DNA from 2 places in the Mesobacillus stamsii genome. Region 2 is predicted to be linked to the other one. Evidence: riboswitches for the same ligand, from Rfam matches in the RefSeq annotation. Region 2 holds a riboswitch; the other holds the start of a gene.
The links. A riboswitch is a leader RNA that binds a small molecule or an ion and turns the genes downstream of it on or off. The one in region 2 is predicted to bind lysine.

Region 1 (8,018 bases), on a different contig from region 2:
ATTTCCCCACCTCTTTTGCTTTATATGGAATTTTTACATAAAAATTCGTCCCTAGTCGTAACTTTGAATCAATAATTAACTCGCCCCCGAGAGCTTCGATGCTTTTTTTAACTAGGTACAGACCAAACCCGCGGTTTTCCCCTTTTGTCGAGTATCCCTTTTTAAAAACTTCTTTTTGCAGTTCATTTGCGATACCTGGGCCAGAATCAGAGACTTCGATTAGTAACCAATTATCTTCGTATGACAAATGAACTTCGAGTGTTTTGTCTTCGCTGTCTGTCATTGCCTCGATGGCATTGTCGAGAAGATTCCCTAAGATCGTAATCAACTCGTGAGTCGTCTTATTTTCTGCCGGCTCAGGAATAATGCTGGTACATTCTATCGAAAGGTCCACTTTGGCTTCTCGGGAATAACTTATTTTTCCCATGATAAAGCCTGCGAGGGCAGGATCTTTGAGATGCTGAGTAATGCTACCGAACTCTTGGTTCCGAAAATCAACCAGTGTCCGGATAAACGCGGCCAGTTGATTGTACGATTTTAATTGTACCATGCCTGATATAACATGAAGACGATTCAGGAACTCATGCGATTGTGCCCGAAGTGCTTCGGCATACGTTCTGACACCGGTCAGCTGTTCTGCTAACTGGTTTACTTCTGTTTTATCACGGAAAGTGGAAATTGCTCCGACAACCGCGCCATTCACAAAAAGTGGAACCCGGTTGACTAAAATGGAAACGCCGTTAATCGTTTGTTCTTCATCCAATTCTGGCTGTCCCGTTTTTAAAACTTGATCCAGTCTTGTTGATGGCATATAGTCATAAATTTTCATTCCGATCGGTTTTTGTGATAGACCGGCTTTTTTAAAAATTTGCAAAGCTGATTTATTTACCAATGTAATGGTAGATGTATGATCAACAGCAATAATTCCTTCGTGTACAGATTGCAGCATGGTACTTCTTTCCTCAAGAATCCTCGAAATAGCAAAAGGTTCAAGACCAAGGAGAATTTTCTTTATATATTTGGCCAAGATGATTGCCCCGATGATCCCAATTAACAGACCAAAAATGGTGACAATGAGAATGTTCTTATGGCTGGTTTCAAGGGCTGTTTCCAGACTGCTTAGCGAGATGCCAACTGCCGCTGCGCCAATTTGTTTATTTTTATCATTGTATATGGGGGTAAAAGCCCGTACTGATTGTCCAAGAGTCCCGCGTGAAACGGAGACATATTCCTTTCCTTTTAGGGCAGCTTTTTCATCTCCGCCTACAAATGACTTGCCTATCATCTCCTCATTCGGATGAGTCAGGCGAATTCCATTCATATCCATAATAACGATGAACAGAACATCTGTTGCTGACTGGATTTCATTTGTGTAATCTTGGACGGCACGAGCGGCTTGATTGTCTTCTAAGGCATGAATGACAATATTAGACTTGGAGACAGTCCTCGCAACAATTAACGCCTTTTCTTCCTGGGTTTTTCTTATGTTTTTACTAACAGAATTGCTGATCAATAGGTCGGTAATCATCAGGGATATCAAAACGACTAAACAAACGAAGAAAATGATGATGATGCTTAATTTAAACCGAAACCGCTGTCTTTGCACGCGAAATCCCCCACATTGCTTTTATTAGCTGCTAATTTTCATTGTATAGAAAGGATGGAATTGGCGAAAGCAAACTTAACTGATTATTTTATTTTTTCTCTTTCTTTAATTACAAAACAGTTTTTAAAGTTTATTAAACTAGATTCCGTGTTCACGAAATTGTAATATATTAATATTCCAAGAAAATGTAATCGTTTTCAAAATTTCTCAAAGGGGAGGGAATTGGCTTGAAGATTAACTTTAAGAGTCTTACTACACAGGTGATTATTGGTATTTTTCTCGGTATTATGATCGGTTTTATTTTTCCTGATATCGGTTCGCAGTTGAAGGTGCTTGCAGACATTTTTATTAAACTTGTTAAAATGGTTATTGCTCCAATTATTTTCCTGACGATTGTCATTGGAATTGCAGGAATGGGAGACTTAAAAAAGGTCGGCAAGATTGGGGGAAAGGCGCTAATTTATTTTGAAATTGTTTCGAGTATTGCCCTCGCAATCGGAATAATCGTTGCGAATGTCATCAAAGCAGGAAATGGCATTGATGCGAAAGCAGGAGAAGGGGATGTATCACAATATACAAAGGCAGCAGAGGAAACTAGCCATGGATTCATGGATTTCATTCTAACAATCGTACCGGATAGTTTCATAGGTGCATTTACCGGAGGCCAACTTCTGCCAGTGTTGTTACTTGCTATCCTATTCGGCACTTCCCTGGCACATATTGGCAAAAAGGGGAAGCCGATTTTAGAGTTTTTTGAAAGAATCGCCGATGTCTTCTTCGGAATTGTTAATATCATTATGAAGATCTCTCCACTTGCAGCTTTTGGAGCCATGGCCTATACAATTGGCGAATTTGGCATTGGTTCCCTCTTTTTCCTAGGTAAATTGATGGGTTCTGTCTACCTGACAATGGCTATCTTTATTTTTCTTGTCCTTGGAGCGATTGCAAAGTTTCATGGGTTTAATATCTTTAAATTCATTGTGTATATTAAAGAAGAAATTCTACTCGTCATTGGGACATCATCATCGGAAGCAGCTTTGCCGAAAATGATGGAAAAACTCGAGAAATATGGCTGTTCCAAGCCCGTTGTAGGACTTGTGCTTCCAACTGGTTATTCCTTCAACCTTGATGGAACATCCATCTACCTTTCGATGGCGGCACTATTTATTGCTCAGGCCTATGGGGTAGACTTGAGCATCTGGCAGCAGATAACCCTCCTAGGAGTGTTGATGCTTACCTCAAAAGGGGCGGCAGGCGTAACAGGCTCCGGCTTCGTGACACTTGCAGCGACACTTGCGGTATTTCCATCCATACCAGTCGAAGGAATGGCGCTTATCCTCGGAGTAGACCGCTTCATGTCAGAGGCCAGAGCTATTACAAACTTAATTGGCAACGGTGTCGCAACCGTTGTGATCTCTAAGTCTGAAGGAGAGTTCACACCCGTAACAGAGGCAGTACATTCCAAGGTATCGGCATAAACCTTGAACATTTATCCAAGCAGGCAGCCTCTTAGCTGCCTGCTTTACCCATTTTTTGAATGAAAGTTACATAGATTATTTGATTTTCCAAAAAGAACTAGATTGACAGAACGGAAAGGTTGTTGTAGCCTAGTTACTATAATTAAATATTTAACCTCACTTTTGCTAGTGAGGTAGAGGCGCGATATTTAACAGTCTTTGGCGGAGTTTGAGAAGCTTTGATGCCATGGAGAAGGAAATGTCGCCGAAGCGGGCAATATTCTCATTGTTGTTTGCTGGGTCTGCAGTTAAGAACTGCAGGACTGTCTCAATGGACTCCCCAGTTTATTGAGTTGTGCTATCTCGTTTTGGGAAAAGAGAGGACTTTAGGGCATCTGTCAATAATGCGACCTGAGTTTATCTCAGGTCGCTTTTTGTTGTGTGTAAAACGCTCTAACTAAACCAAGGAGGAACGAACATGAGAAAAAAGGGGTCATTATTTTTAGCATTGCTGCTTTCAGCAATGATTTTACTTGCAGGGTGTGGTGCTGGTAACGATTCTGCATCAGGCTCATCTGACGACAATACATTTAAGATAGGCCTTGAAGCTGGTTATGCTCCATTCAACTGGACTCAGAAGGATGATTCAAATGGCGGAGTGAAGATATCAGGAACTTCTGAGTATGCAGGCGGGTATGATGTCGAAATCGCAAAGAAAATCGCTGATGGTTTAGGAAAAGAATTAGTTGTCGTTAAAACGGAATGGGACGGACTAGTTCCATCATTGACTTCAGGCAAGATTGACGCAATTATCGCAGGGATGTCCCCAACAGCAGAGCGTAAAGAGACAATTGATTTTTCGGACAACTACTATAAATCGAATCTAGTAATGGTTGTTAAAAAAGGTGGAAAATACGAAGATGCGGCTTCCATCCAGGATTTTAAAGGTGCTAAAGTTACTGCTCAATTAAATACCTTCCATTATTCCGTAATCGACCAAATGGAAGGAGTGTCCAAAGAGACAGCGATGGACAACTTCCCGGCAATGAGGGTTGCGCTTGAATCTGGAATCATCGATGGCTACGTTTCGGAGCGTCCGGAGGCTGTCAGCGCTGCCGCTGCAAACGAAAACTTTGCGATGGTGGAATTTGAAGATGGATTCAAAACTTCAGAAGATGATACTGCTATTGCTGTTGGACTTCAAAAAGGCAGTGAGTTAACGGACAAAATCAACGAAATTTTAAAAGGCATCTCAGAGGATGAGCGTACAAAAATAATGGATGCTGCTATTAAGAATCAACCTGCAGCAGAATAACATTCCATAAAACCGGCTGTACTACTATACAGTCGGTTTTATGGTGAAAGGAGAAGGGAAATGAGTTTAGAGTGGATCGTTAAGATCGTTTCAGAAAACTGGCAAATGTTCCTTCGCGGAGCCGGAGTTACCCTTTATATTTCCTTGATCGGTACAGTTGTGGGGGCTATTATTGGTTTAATCGCAGGGGTAATCCGTACAATCCCCGCTCCGGAGCACGGAGTGAAAAAATGGTTTCTCCTTTTCGTGAACTTTTTACTGTCGGTATATATTGAGTTTTTTCGGGGTACCCCGATGATTGTTCAGGCTATGGTCATATATTATGGGTCTGCGTTAGCATTCGGTGTGAATATAGAGGTAATGGCTGCCGCTCTTATTGTTGTTTCCATTAATACAGGGGCTTACATGGCAGAAATTGTTCGCGGTGGAATTGTATCTGTTGATAAAGGACAGTTTGAAGCTGCGCAGGCAATAGGTATGAATCATCTTCAAACGATGATGAATGTTGTCCTTCCGCAGGTGGTTCGCAATATCCTGCCGGCAACTGGCAACCAGTTTGTAATCAATATTAAAGACACTTCCGTTCTAAATGTAATCTCCGTTTCAGAATTGTATTTCTTAACAAAATCAGTCGCAGGTAACAACTTCAGATATTTCGAATCATTTTTTGTTGCATGTGTGATCTATTTTGTCATGACCTTCGCTGTAACACGAATTTTACTTTACTTTGAAAGAAGACTAGAAGGACCAGATAACTATACAATGGTTCGTGGCGAAGAAATGCAACCAGCGAAGTAATGAAGGAGGAGAGAGTGTGGAAACAGTAATTGATATACAGCATCTTAACAAATCCTTTGGCACTCATGAAGTTCTCAAAGACATCAGCTTCTCAGTCAATAAAGGAGAAGTCATGACGATCATTGGCTCCTCGGGATCTGGAAAATCAACTCTTCTTCGCTGCATTAATCTATTGGAAAAACCAAGCGGTGGAGAAATTATCTATAACGGAGAGAATATTCTAGATGATAAGCATGATATTCCAACCTATCGCAGACATTTAGGAATGGTATTCCAGCAATTTAATTTATTTACGAATCACAATGTCTTGAAAAATTGTACAGTTGGCCAAATCAAAGTATTAGGCCGTTCAAAGGAAGAAGCCGAAAAGGTAGCAATGAAATACTTGAAGATTGTTGGCATGGATCAGTATATTAATGCCAAGCCAAAGCAGTTATCAGGCGGCCAAAAACAACGGGTAGCAATTGCCAGGGCGCTATCTATGGAACCGGACGTCCTGCTGTTTGACGAACCAACTTCGGCACTGGACCCAGAAATGGTTGGCGAAGTCCTTAAAGTAATGAAGGAACTTGCGGTGTCCGGCCTTACGATGCTGATTGTAACGCATGAGATGGAATTCGCGAAGGAAGTATCAGATCGTGTCGTTTTTATGGACAAAGGGATTATTGCAGAGGAAGGAAGTCCCGAACAAATCTTCAATAATCCACAGCAAGATAGAACGAGAGAATTCTTGAAACGTACTTTTAAAGTGGTCTATTAAATGTAAACTAGCGATTAACTTAAGTGAAACAGGAAACCCGTTAAAGGTTTCCTGTTTTTGTTCTATTGAAGATTATCTACCCCTAAAAATTGCTTTATAAACCAGAACCAGAACCAGAACCAGAACCAGATCCGGAACCAGAACCAGAACAAGAGCCAGAACCAGATCCGGAACCTGAACCGGATCCAGATCCAGATCCGGAACCAGATCCGGAACCAGATCCGGAACCGGAGCCAGAACCAGATCCGGAACCTGAACCGGATCCAGAACCAGAACCAGATCCGGAGCTAGAACAAGAACCAGAACCTGAGCCAGAACCAGCTTCAGCTTCAGCTTCAGGAGTTCTAGTCGATCCTGGGTTTCTCATCAGGAACCGATCAAGACCTGAATCTCTTGCTCCTCTAAGAAGCCTTGACATTTCTTCTTTTCCCATAAAAGTAAATACCACCTTTTCAATAAATGTCCTTAATAGTTAAGGTAGTGTATTTTATGTGGTTCTTTATTTATTGGTACTAAACTTACATGGAATTCATTATCATGTACGCCCTTTTTTTCATAGGATAAAAGCAAGGGAGGCTATGATTTCAGATGCATGATGAGATACCTAAACTGAATATTATTATGGATCGTGAGCACCTGACATTTTTAGAAAGGAATATTTGGCATGAAGAGCCTATTTCTTGCCAATTAGTTGCCAATAACCTTTCTCATGATGCAGGTATTACTTATCGTGGAAATCACACACGGAAGTTCCAGAAAAAATCTTATAAAATTAACTTTGGGATATATAATGAAGAATTTGAAGCTCGTGAAATGCATCTTAACGCAGAATTTTGTGATCCATCTTTCATTCGCAATAAGTTATCTTTTGATTTTTTCAAGATGATTGGGAGCATTTCCCCTAACTGCAACCATGTTTTAATCGAGTTGAATGGAGAGCCTGCTGGAATCTACTTACAGCTTGAATCTGTCGATGATGTATTTCTGCAAAAGAGACATCTGCCATACGGCCCCATTTATTATGCATCAAATCGACAAAGTAATTTTTCATTATTAACCACAAAAGGAGAGCCAAAAGAATCACTAACCTCAGGGTATGTTCGAAAATTAGGAAAGGAAGAGGATGACTTAGATTTAGAAAGGCTGATAATAAAAATTAACTCCATCCCGAGAAATGATTTTGGCGAAGAAATTTGGGAATACCTGGATGTGAAAAAATATTTGACTTGGCTTTGTGGGGCAGTTTGTACACAGAACTATGATGGATTCATTCAAAATTATGCACTTTATCGACATGGTCAAACTGGATTGTACGAAAACATCCCTTGGGATTACGATGCAACATTCGGTAGAAATTGGAATGGGAAAGCAATGAAATACAATCAAGTTCCTATAGAAGGATTTAATACGCTAACTGCAAGGATTCTTGATGTGAAGGAATTCCGTATTCAATACCGACTTCTGCTCGAAGAAATAGTAGAGGAGTATTTCACAGTCAAAAAAATAGAACCAATGATTACAAATCTTTATAACAAGTTACGACCCCATATAGCATTCGATCCATACAAAATGACTGACATTGAATTATTTGAGAGAGAACCAGAATTCATTTTGCAGTTTATCTTAAACCGCAATCATTATCTTAGGGACCATCTTGATGAACTAATATAAAGATGAAGATGGAGGTTCCCCATGTTCTCACACTTTTTCTGCTTTCATCCTTATTCAACCTTCACGTTTCGTACTAATGTAAATAAGATAGTAAGAAATGAATGTAGGGCAAGAGGATGATAAGGATGAAAATTTGTGTCATTGGTACAGGATATGTGGGATTAACTACAGGTACCGTTTTATCGGACTTGGGTCACGATGTTTATTGTGTTGATAACGACAAAACAAAAATAGAGAAGTTAAACGAGGGGAAAGTTCCCATTTACGAACCAGGTTTATCGGCACTAATCGATCGAAATAAAAAGAGAGGCAGGTTGCATTTTTTATCAGATATTCATTATGGGATTAAAGAATGTCCAATCATTTATATCACTGTAGGCACTCCTGCTAATGAAGACGGAAGCCAAAATC
Region 2 (8,018 bases):
TACCTGTGTATATGCTTGCATCAAGAGTAGTCTCAAAGGAAAGTGCCTATCTGGTCTCAGCCCTCCTTTATACAGCGAGCTATCCGCTGATCATCGTCAATCAGCCGATGTCAGAAGGTGCAGCACTCGCCGGATTCTGGTGGTTCTTCTGGAGCATAGTGGCAGCGGAATCAAAATCTTCAGGAAAATGGCTGCTCCTCCCGCTATTTTTATTCAGTGTGCTACTAGGGATCAGGTTGAGTTATCTTCCGATGGGGATCGGCATCGTCTATTTGTTATACAAAAAATGGAAAGCGCAGGAGCTTCCCTTGCAAAGTGTGATAAAGTTTGTCGTTATCGCCGTCCTGTTTCAGCTGATTTGGGTTGGCGGACTGATCCTAACGGAGGGAAGCTTCGTGTCTTTTCTTGAGTTGGCTTTCGGATTCACCGGCGGTCATTTTAAGGAGTGGGGAGGCACCTCAGCGTCGAATGACCTTTCCTTTTTGACAAGGATGAAGGCATTCGTGCTCACCAATATTTTGTGGTGGGGAATATTTTCGCAAACAACTATTTTGATGGTATTATATATAGTTATGGGCAGCATGATTTTCTTGCCGGCTCGCAAAAGCGGGGTTTGGAAGGAGACCACTGTCCAATTGAGTCTATTGCTGTTGCTTGCTTATGGAGGCTGGGCGTTTTTTGCCCAGAATATCGACAAGCCGAGGCATATACTGCCTTTGGCACTGCTGATTGTTTTTTTGGGCTCGCTCTTTTTTTTACGAAAAAGAGCCGGGAAAAGTCCACGCTATTTAGCTATTGGCTTAATCATTGCCCAGGCAATTGTTTCAACTAGCTATGTGCAAAAACAAGCTGAATCATTCCCTGCTGTGTATCAGCTGGCAAATTATCTTCAGGAGCAGCCTGATGGTTTTGTCGTGTATACATGGGAGGAAACAAGGGTGATGCAGTTCCTCGGAATGACTTATCCTCATAAACGAGTTTACACCTATGAGGTTTTTCTTCATGACCAGCAAGTATATGAAGGAAAAACGATTTATGTAACAAACAGTGTGCTAGAAGGGTTTCGCGCTCAGGGTGTCGATCTCGGCGGAAGGCTTGAAGCAGTAAAAACGTTTTCGTCCAACGAAATTTTCGACCCAGTCTATCATGAGATTGTTTTATATAAATGGACACCGTAACAGGAGGTGAATGGCATGAATGAGCAAATCAAGAATAAGCTTGCTTTTCTCCCTGCACAGCCAGGATGTTATTTAATGAAGGACAGGCAGGGAACCATCATTTATGTGGGGAAAGCCAAGATTTTGAAAAACAGAGTGCGCTCGTATTTTACCGGATCGCATGATGGTAAGACGCTAAGACTTGTCAATGAAATCGAGGACTTTGAGTATATTGTCACCTCTTCCGATATGGAAGCATTGCTGCTAGAAATCAATCTGATCAAAAAACATGACCCAAAATACAATGTCATGCTGAAAGATGATAAGAGCTACCCTTTCATCAAGCTGACGGCAGAGCGGCATCCAAAGCTGATCATTACCCGCAAAGTTAAGAAAGACAGCGGCAAATATTTTGGGCCATATCCGAATGTCCAGGCAGCCAATGAGACGAAGAGACTGCTCGATAGAATATACCCGCTCAGGAAGTGCTCGACGCTGCCGGACCGCGTCTGTCTCTATTACCATTTGGGCCAGTGTCTGGCACCATGCGTCAAGGATATCAGCAAAGAAGAGTACAAACAAATTACGGATGATATCACGAAATTTTTGAATGGCGGTTACAAGCAAGTTAAACTTGATTTGACAGAAAAGATGGCTGCAGCTGCAGAAGAACTTGACTTTGAGAGGGCAAAGGAGTTTCGCGACAGGATTGCTCATATTGAAGCAACAATGGAAAAGCAAAAGATGACAACGACAGACTTTACCGACCGGGATGTGTTTGGTTATGCTGTCGATAAAGGCTGGATGTGTGTTCAGGTTTTTTTTATCCGCCAGGGAAAATTAATAGAACGGGAAGTTTCGATGTTCCCGATCTACAACGAACCTGAAGAGGACATTCTCACCTATCTCGGACAGTTTTATGCGAAAAATGAACATTTCAAGCCAAAGGAAATTTTGGTGCCAGAAAGCGTCGATCTCGAGCTGGCTGAAGGTTTGCTAGGCGTAAAAGTCCTCAAGCCCCAGCGCGGCAAAAAAAAGGAGCTAGTCCATTTGGCTTCAAAAAATGCAAAGATAGCCCTGCAGGAAAAGTTTTCGCTGATCGAGCGCAATGAAGAAAGAACGATCAACGCAGTCGAGAACCTTGGCAAACAAATGGGGATTTATACACCGTATCGGATCGAATCATTTGATAACTCCAATATCCAGGGGACCGACCCAGTTTCAGCGATGATCGTATTTATCGATGGGAAGCCTGAGAAAAGGGAATATCGGAAATATAAAATCAAATCAGTGAAAGGGCCAGATGACTACGAGTCGATGAGGGAAGTCGTTCGCCGCCGGTATACTCGAGTGTTGAGAGAGGGATTGCCTCTGCCTGATTTGATCCTTATTGATGGCGGGAAAGGACAGATCGATTCCGCCCGGGATGTCCTTGAGAATGAGTTAGGTCTTGATATCCCGATTGCCGGTCTGGCCAAGGATGATAAACACCGGACTTCCCAGCTGCTTTATGGCAACCCGTTGCAAGTAATCGAATTGCCGCGGAACAGCCAGGAATTTTACTTGCTGCAAAGGATTCAGGATGAGGTGCACCGTTTTGCTATTACCTTCCATCGCCAGCTGAGGGGGAAGAGTGCTTTCCAGTCCATCCTTGATAATATTGACGGCATTGGAGAGAAACGCAAGAAAGCACTTTTGAAGCACTTTGGTTCAGTGAAGAAAATGCGCGAAGCTACGGTGGAAGACTTAAGTACAGCTGGATTGCCGGCGAATATCGCACGGGAACTATACCAGAAATTGCAGGATTAAGGTAGCAATCTCGTTTGTTGTATGCTATAATGATAAAAATTTCATATTGCTATCACTTTAGAGTAATAAAGTGTAGATAGAGGTGCAAGTTTCAAAAGTAAAAGTCCGGAGAATGATCGGATTCGAGGAAGGCTTTGAAAGGGGATGCTTGCCGAAGTGGGGAGATGCCTATCGATTTTCCTGCTGGTCCTTCGTTGAATAAACGCAGGATTGTCAAGATTGCCATCTTGGAGTGCTATCTCATGTTGCAGCGTATATACACGTTTATCAAGCAATGGGAGCCACTTCCATTGCTTTTTTTGTTTTTCCGCACTTTTTTAAGGGATATACATATGCGGAGAAACCATGGAGTTCTTACAAGGCAAAATAAAGAGGAAGAGGCAGGGGAAACTTATGGGATTAATTGTTCAAAAATTTGGTGGTACATCGGTTGGCAGTGTGGAGAAGATCAGGAATGCTGCCTCACGAACAGCAGAAGAATGGAAGAATGGCAATCAAGTCGTGGTAGTGGTTTCGGCAATGGGCAAGACGACCGACCATCTTGTCGACATGGCGAACGAGATTTCCGAGGCACCATCCAAGAGGGAAATGGATATGCTTTTGACGACTGGCGAGCAAATCACCATTGCGCTTTATGCGATGGCGCTTGCACAGAACGGCATTGAGGCCATTTCTTTTACGGGTTGGCAAGCGGGTGTTAAGACCGAAGCCATCCATGGAAACGCTCGGATAATTGACATCGAAACAGACAGAATTTCGAAAGAGTTGTCAGCTGGAAAGGTAGTCATTGTTGCTGGATTCCAGGGTGTAACAGCTGATGGGGATATCACTACACTTGGACGCGGTGGCTCAGATACAACTGCCGTCGCACTAGCAGCTGCTTTGAAGGCAGATAAATGCGATATTTATACAGACGTGACTGGGGTATTCACCACAGATCCAAGAATAGTGAAAAGCGCTAGAAAGTTACTGAACGTTTCTTATGATGAAATGCTTGAGCTTGCGAACTTAGGAGCAGGGGTGCTTCATCCACGTGCAGTCGAATTCGCTAAAAATTACGGACTGCGGCTGGAAGTAAGATCCAGCATGGAAAAAGAAAGCGGCACGATTATCGAGGAGGAAAATGAAATGGAGCAAAATCTAATTGTACGCGGAGTAGCATTTGAAGACCAGATCACAAGAGTATCCGTACTTGGGGTTAGCACTTCCTTAAAAGGGCTATCTACGATTTTTTCAACACTCGCCCAAAACCACATCAACGTAGACATCATTGTTCAGAGCCGTACAGAGGCTGGCGCGGCCAATATTTCTTTCTCCATCAAGAGCACTAATCTTCCAGAAACACTTGACGTATTGGAGAGCAATAAAAAATCATTGAATTACCAATCAATCGAATCGGAAACAGGCCTTGCAAAGGTATCGATCGTAGGGTCGGGAATGGTCTCCAATCCAGGAGTGGCCGCGAAGATGTTTGAAGTCCTTGAAGAAAACGGCATTCAGGTGAAAATGGTCAGCACATCAGAAATCAAAGTTTCCACCGTTGTCCCTGAAAAACAGATGGTAAATGCCGTTGAATCACTGCATGAAGCATTCGAGCTGTTTTCAGGAACAGTTAAGACGAACTAAATAATCTATTGAAGCTTTCCGGGACATAGGAAAGCTTTTTTATATGCTGTTATGCGACCGTAAATGGAAAAGTAAAAGTTTATGGTCACTTTAGAAGGGATAATGTGCGATAAGAGGAAAACCTAAGAATTTATGGCCACATGAAAAGGGAAGGCACAGCATCGGTTTCGCTGTGCCCTCTCCTATTTATTCAATAATATCAGTCTTATCCCACTTGATTGTAAACTGAACTTTGAATGATTTCTTATTCGGGTGCTCGAAGGCTTCGGCTGTCACCTTTTTTTGATATTCTATTTGTTGGGCGATGAAGCCGGCTTCGAGCTGGAAAGTGGAATTTTGGTTTTGATTCAGTCTCGAGGAAATCAGTTCGCTGCTGAGTTCCAACAGCATTTCTCTTTTAGATTCTTCTTTGACGGTTAGGAGGCCCCAGCTGGCGTCCTGGAAAAATTGGACCGTCTCCTCCATGCTTGTTAATGGATATTTCCTAGCGAGCCGCTTTCCGGCCCAGTAAAGGATTTCGGGTTTGTCTTTGCCGAGCAACTCATTCAATAGATCTTCCCTGACCAAATCGTATCCAAATGCTGAAACAGCAAGTGGACTGCGTTCCTTTTTCTGCCCAGGAGTTGTAGTTTCGCTCATGTTCTCCCCTCTTTCTATTATTCTATTATAAACAATTTACCGAAAAAATAACCGGAGTTGACGAAAATTTCATTTCGTAAAAAATGGTTTCTTGTATGTTAATTCCACACTGAACCGATACACTATCTTGAAAATCCAAAAAAATTTTTTCCTCTTTGGTTTCAAAGGGCGATAGTGCTATTTTAATATAACCTTTCATGCATTGGAATAAATAAGAAAAGGACATTTTTATAATATTAATATATTTTTAAAATTTTACTTAAATAAGCATTTTTATGTATACGTTTTCTTGACGCTCTAATATGATGGGAGTAAAATGAACATGTCACATAATTGTAAAAAATGCTTATATTTGATGTTTGGCGACATCAATCTGTTAGTTTCATAGGGATGGGGAGAGCAGGCCAAAACATCAAGGCAAAATTCAAGGGGGGTATACATATGGCGGGTAGACAAGAGTTTTATTGGCGGAGGCTGCATTCATTGCTGGGTGTTATTCCGGTCGGTCTTTTCCTCACACAGCATCTTGTAGTCAACAACTTTGCAACTAGGGGAGAGGAATCATTTAACAGTGCAGCACATTTCATGGAGTTGTTGCCTTTCAGGTATTTTCTAGAAATATTCATTATCTTCTTACCATTATTATTTCATGCAATCTACGGTCTTTATATTGCTTTTACCGCTAAGAACAATATAGGCCAATATGGTTATTTCAGAAACTGGATGTTCATGCTTCAGCGTGTTTCTGGAGTTATTACATTGATTTTCGTAGCTTGGCATGTATGGGAAACGCGTATTGCCGCAGCGTTCGGTGCAGCAGTCAACTTCCAGATGATGGAGGCGATTCTGTCCAGTCCCTTCATGCTTTGGTTCTATTTAATTGGTGTCATTTCTACTACTTTCCACTTTGCGAACGGATTATGGTCCTTTTTCGTCAGCTGGGGCATCACTGTAACACCGCGTTCACAGGTGATTTCCACCTATATCTCAATCGGTGTATTCATTGCGCTTTCCATTGTCGGAGTCAGCGCAATTCTCGCATTTGTATAAGAGGAGTTTCCGCAGCCAACAAAGATTTACGAATGAACTTAATAGAAAGACAGACTTGGATTTAAGGGAGTGAGTCACGATGAGTAAAGGTAAGGTAATTGTAGTCGGTGGCGGTTTGGCTGGCTTAATGGCTACTATAAAAGTTGCAGAAACAGGAACTCCTGTTGAACTGTTTTCTCTTGTACCGGTAAAACGTTCCCACTCTGTATGCGCACAGGGAGGAATTAACGGTGCAGTAAATACAAAGGGTGAAGGTGACTCTCCATGGGAGCACTTTGATGATACAGTATACGGTGGAGACTTCCTCGCGAACCAGCCTCCTGTAAAAGCGATGGCGGAAGCAGCACCTGGAATCATCCACCTTCTAGACCGTATGGGTGTTATGTTCAACCGTACACCTGAAGGATTGCTGGACTTCCGCCGTTTCGGAGGTACCCAGTATCACCGGACAGCATTTGCTGGAGCGACAACAGGCCAGCAGCTTTTATACGCATTGGATGAGCAGGTTCGCCGCCATGAAGTTTCTGGTTTGGTCACCAAGTTCGAAGGATGGGAATTCCTTGGAATAATTAAGGATGAAGAAGGGATTTGCCGCGGAATTGTAGCGCAGAACCTAACTTCGATGGAAATCAAATCATTTGCTTCAGATGCTGTCATCATGGCAACTGGAGGCCCAGGCATCATTTTCGGGAAAACAACAAACTCGGTTATCAATACAGGTTCAGCCGCTGCGATCGTGTACCAGCAGGGTGGTTATTACGCAAACGGCGAATTCATCCAAATCCACCCAACAGCAATTCCTGGTGATGACAAACTTCGCCTGATGAGTGAATCTGCCCGCGGTGAAGGAGGACGAGTCTGGACCTATAAGGATGGCAAACCTTGGTACTTTTTGGAAGAAAAATATCCTGCATATGGAAACCTTGTACCGCGTGATATCGCAACGCGGGAAATTTTCGATGTGTGCGTAAGCCAGAAACTTGGCATCAACGGCGAGAACATGGTGTATCTTGACCTTTCACATAAGGATCCTAAAGAGCTTGATATCAAGCTGGGCGGAATTATTGAAATCTATGAAAAATTCATGGGTGATGACCCGAGAAAAGTTCCAATGAAAATCTTCCCGGCTGTACATTATTCTATGGGCGGCCTATGGGTTGACTACGATCAAATGACCAATATTCCAGGCCTGTTTGCGGCCGGGGAAGTAGACTACTCCCAGCATGGTGCGAATCGTCTAGGCGCTAACTCATTATTGTCGGCAATATACGGCGGAATGATTGCAGGTCCAAACGCAATCCGATACATCAGCGGCCTTGAAAAGAGCGTTGATGCTATTTCTTCCGTACTGTTTGAGGATGCTGTCAAGATGGAACAGGAGAAATGGAACAATGTCATGTCATTGGATGGCACTGAAAATGCATACGTTCTTCACAAAGAGCTTGGCGAATGGATGACAGACAATGTCACAGTTGTCCGATACAATGACAGACTGAAAAAGACCGATGAAAAAATCGTGGAGCTGTTGGAGCGATACAAACATATCAATATCAATGATACGGCAAAATGGAGCAACCAGGGTGCGGTATTCACACGCCAGCTTCAAAACATGCTTCAGCTTGCACGCGTGATTACGATTGGTGCATATAACCGCAATGAAAGCCGTGGAGCCCACTATAAGCCGGACTTCCCTAACCGTAATGATGAGGAGTTCCTGAAGACGACTATGGCTAAGTT

Region 1: linked by a shared signal. The riboswitch ahead of J2S25_RS05135 (transporter substrate-binding domain-containing protein) and the one ahead of J2S25_RS05400 (aspartate kinase) in region 2 are both predicted to bind lysine.

What each region holds. Positions count from the first base shown of each region.
Region 1 is NZ_JAUSUN010000004.1:211,091-219,108, forward strand. Features, by position in the region: gene J2S25_RS05120 (response regulator) at 1-2, opposite strand, end outside; gene dcuS (DcuS/MalK family sensor histidine kinase) at 1-1,606, opposite strand, end outside; gene J2S25_RS05130 (dicarboxylate/amino acid:cation symporter) at 1,834-3,084, shown strand; lysine riboswitch at 3,251-3,432, shown strand; gene J2S25_RS05135 (transporter substrate-binding domain-containing protein) at 3,542-4,378, shown strand; gene J2S25_RS05140 (amino acid ABC transporter permease) at 4,439-5,176, shown strand; gene J2S25_RS05145 (amino acid ABC transporter ATP-binding protein) at 5,193-5,936, shown strand; gene J2S25_RS05150 (hypothetical protein) at 6,031-6,369, opposite strand; gene J2S25_RS05155 (CotH kinase family protein) at 6,525-7,607, shown strand; gene J2S25_RS05160 (UDP-glucose dehydrogenase family protein) at 7,733-8,018, shown strand, end outside.
Region 2 is NZ_JAUSUN010000005.1:17,825-25,842, reverse strand. Features, by position in the region: gene J2S25_RS05410 (hypothetical protein) at 1-1,178, shown strand, start outside; gene uvrC (excinuclease ABC subunit UvrC) at 1,194-2,966, shown strand; lysine riboswitch at 3,036-3,212, shown strand; gene J2S25_RS05400 (aspartate kinase) at 3,360-4,592, shown strand; gene J2S25_RS05395 (YslB family protein) at 4,779-5,231, opposite strand; gene J2S25_RS05390 (succinate dehydrogenase cytochrome b558 subunit) at 5,673-6,281, shown strand; gene sdhA (succinate dehydrogenase flavoprotein subunit) at 6,361-8,018, shown strand, end outside.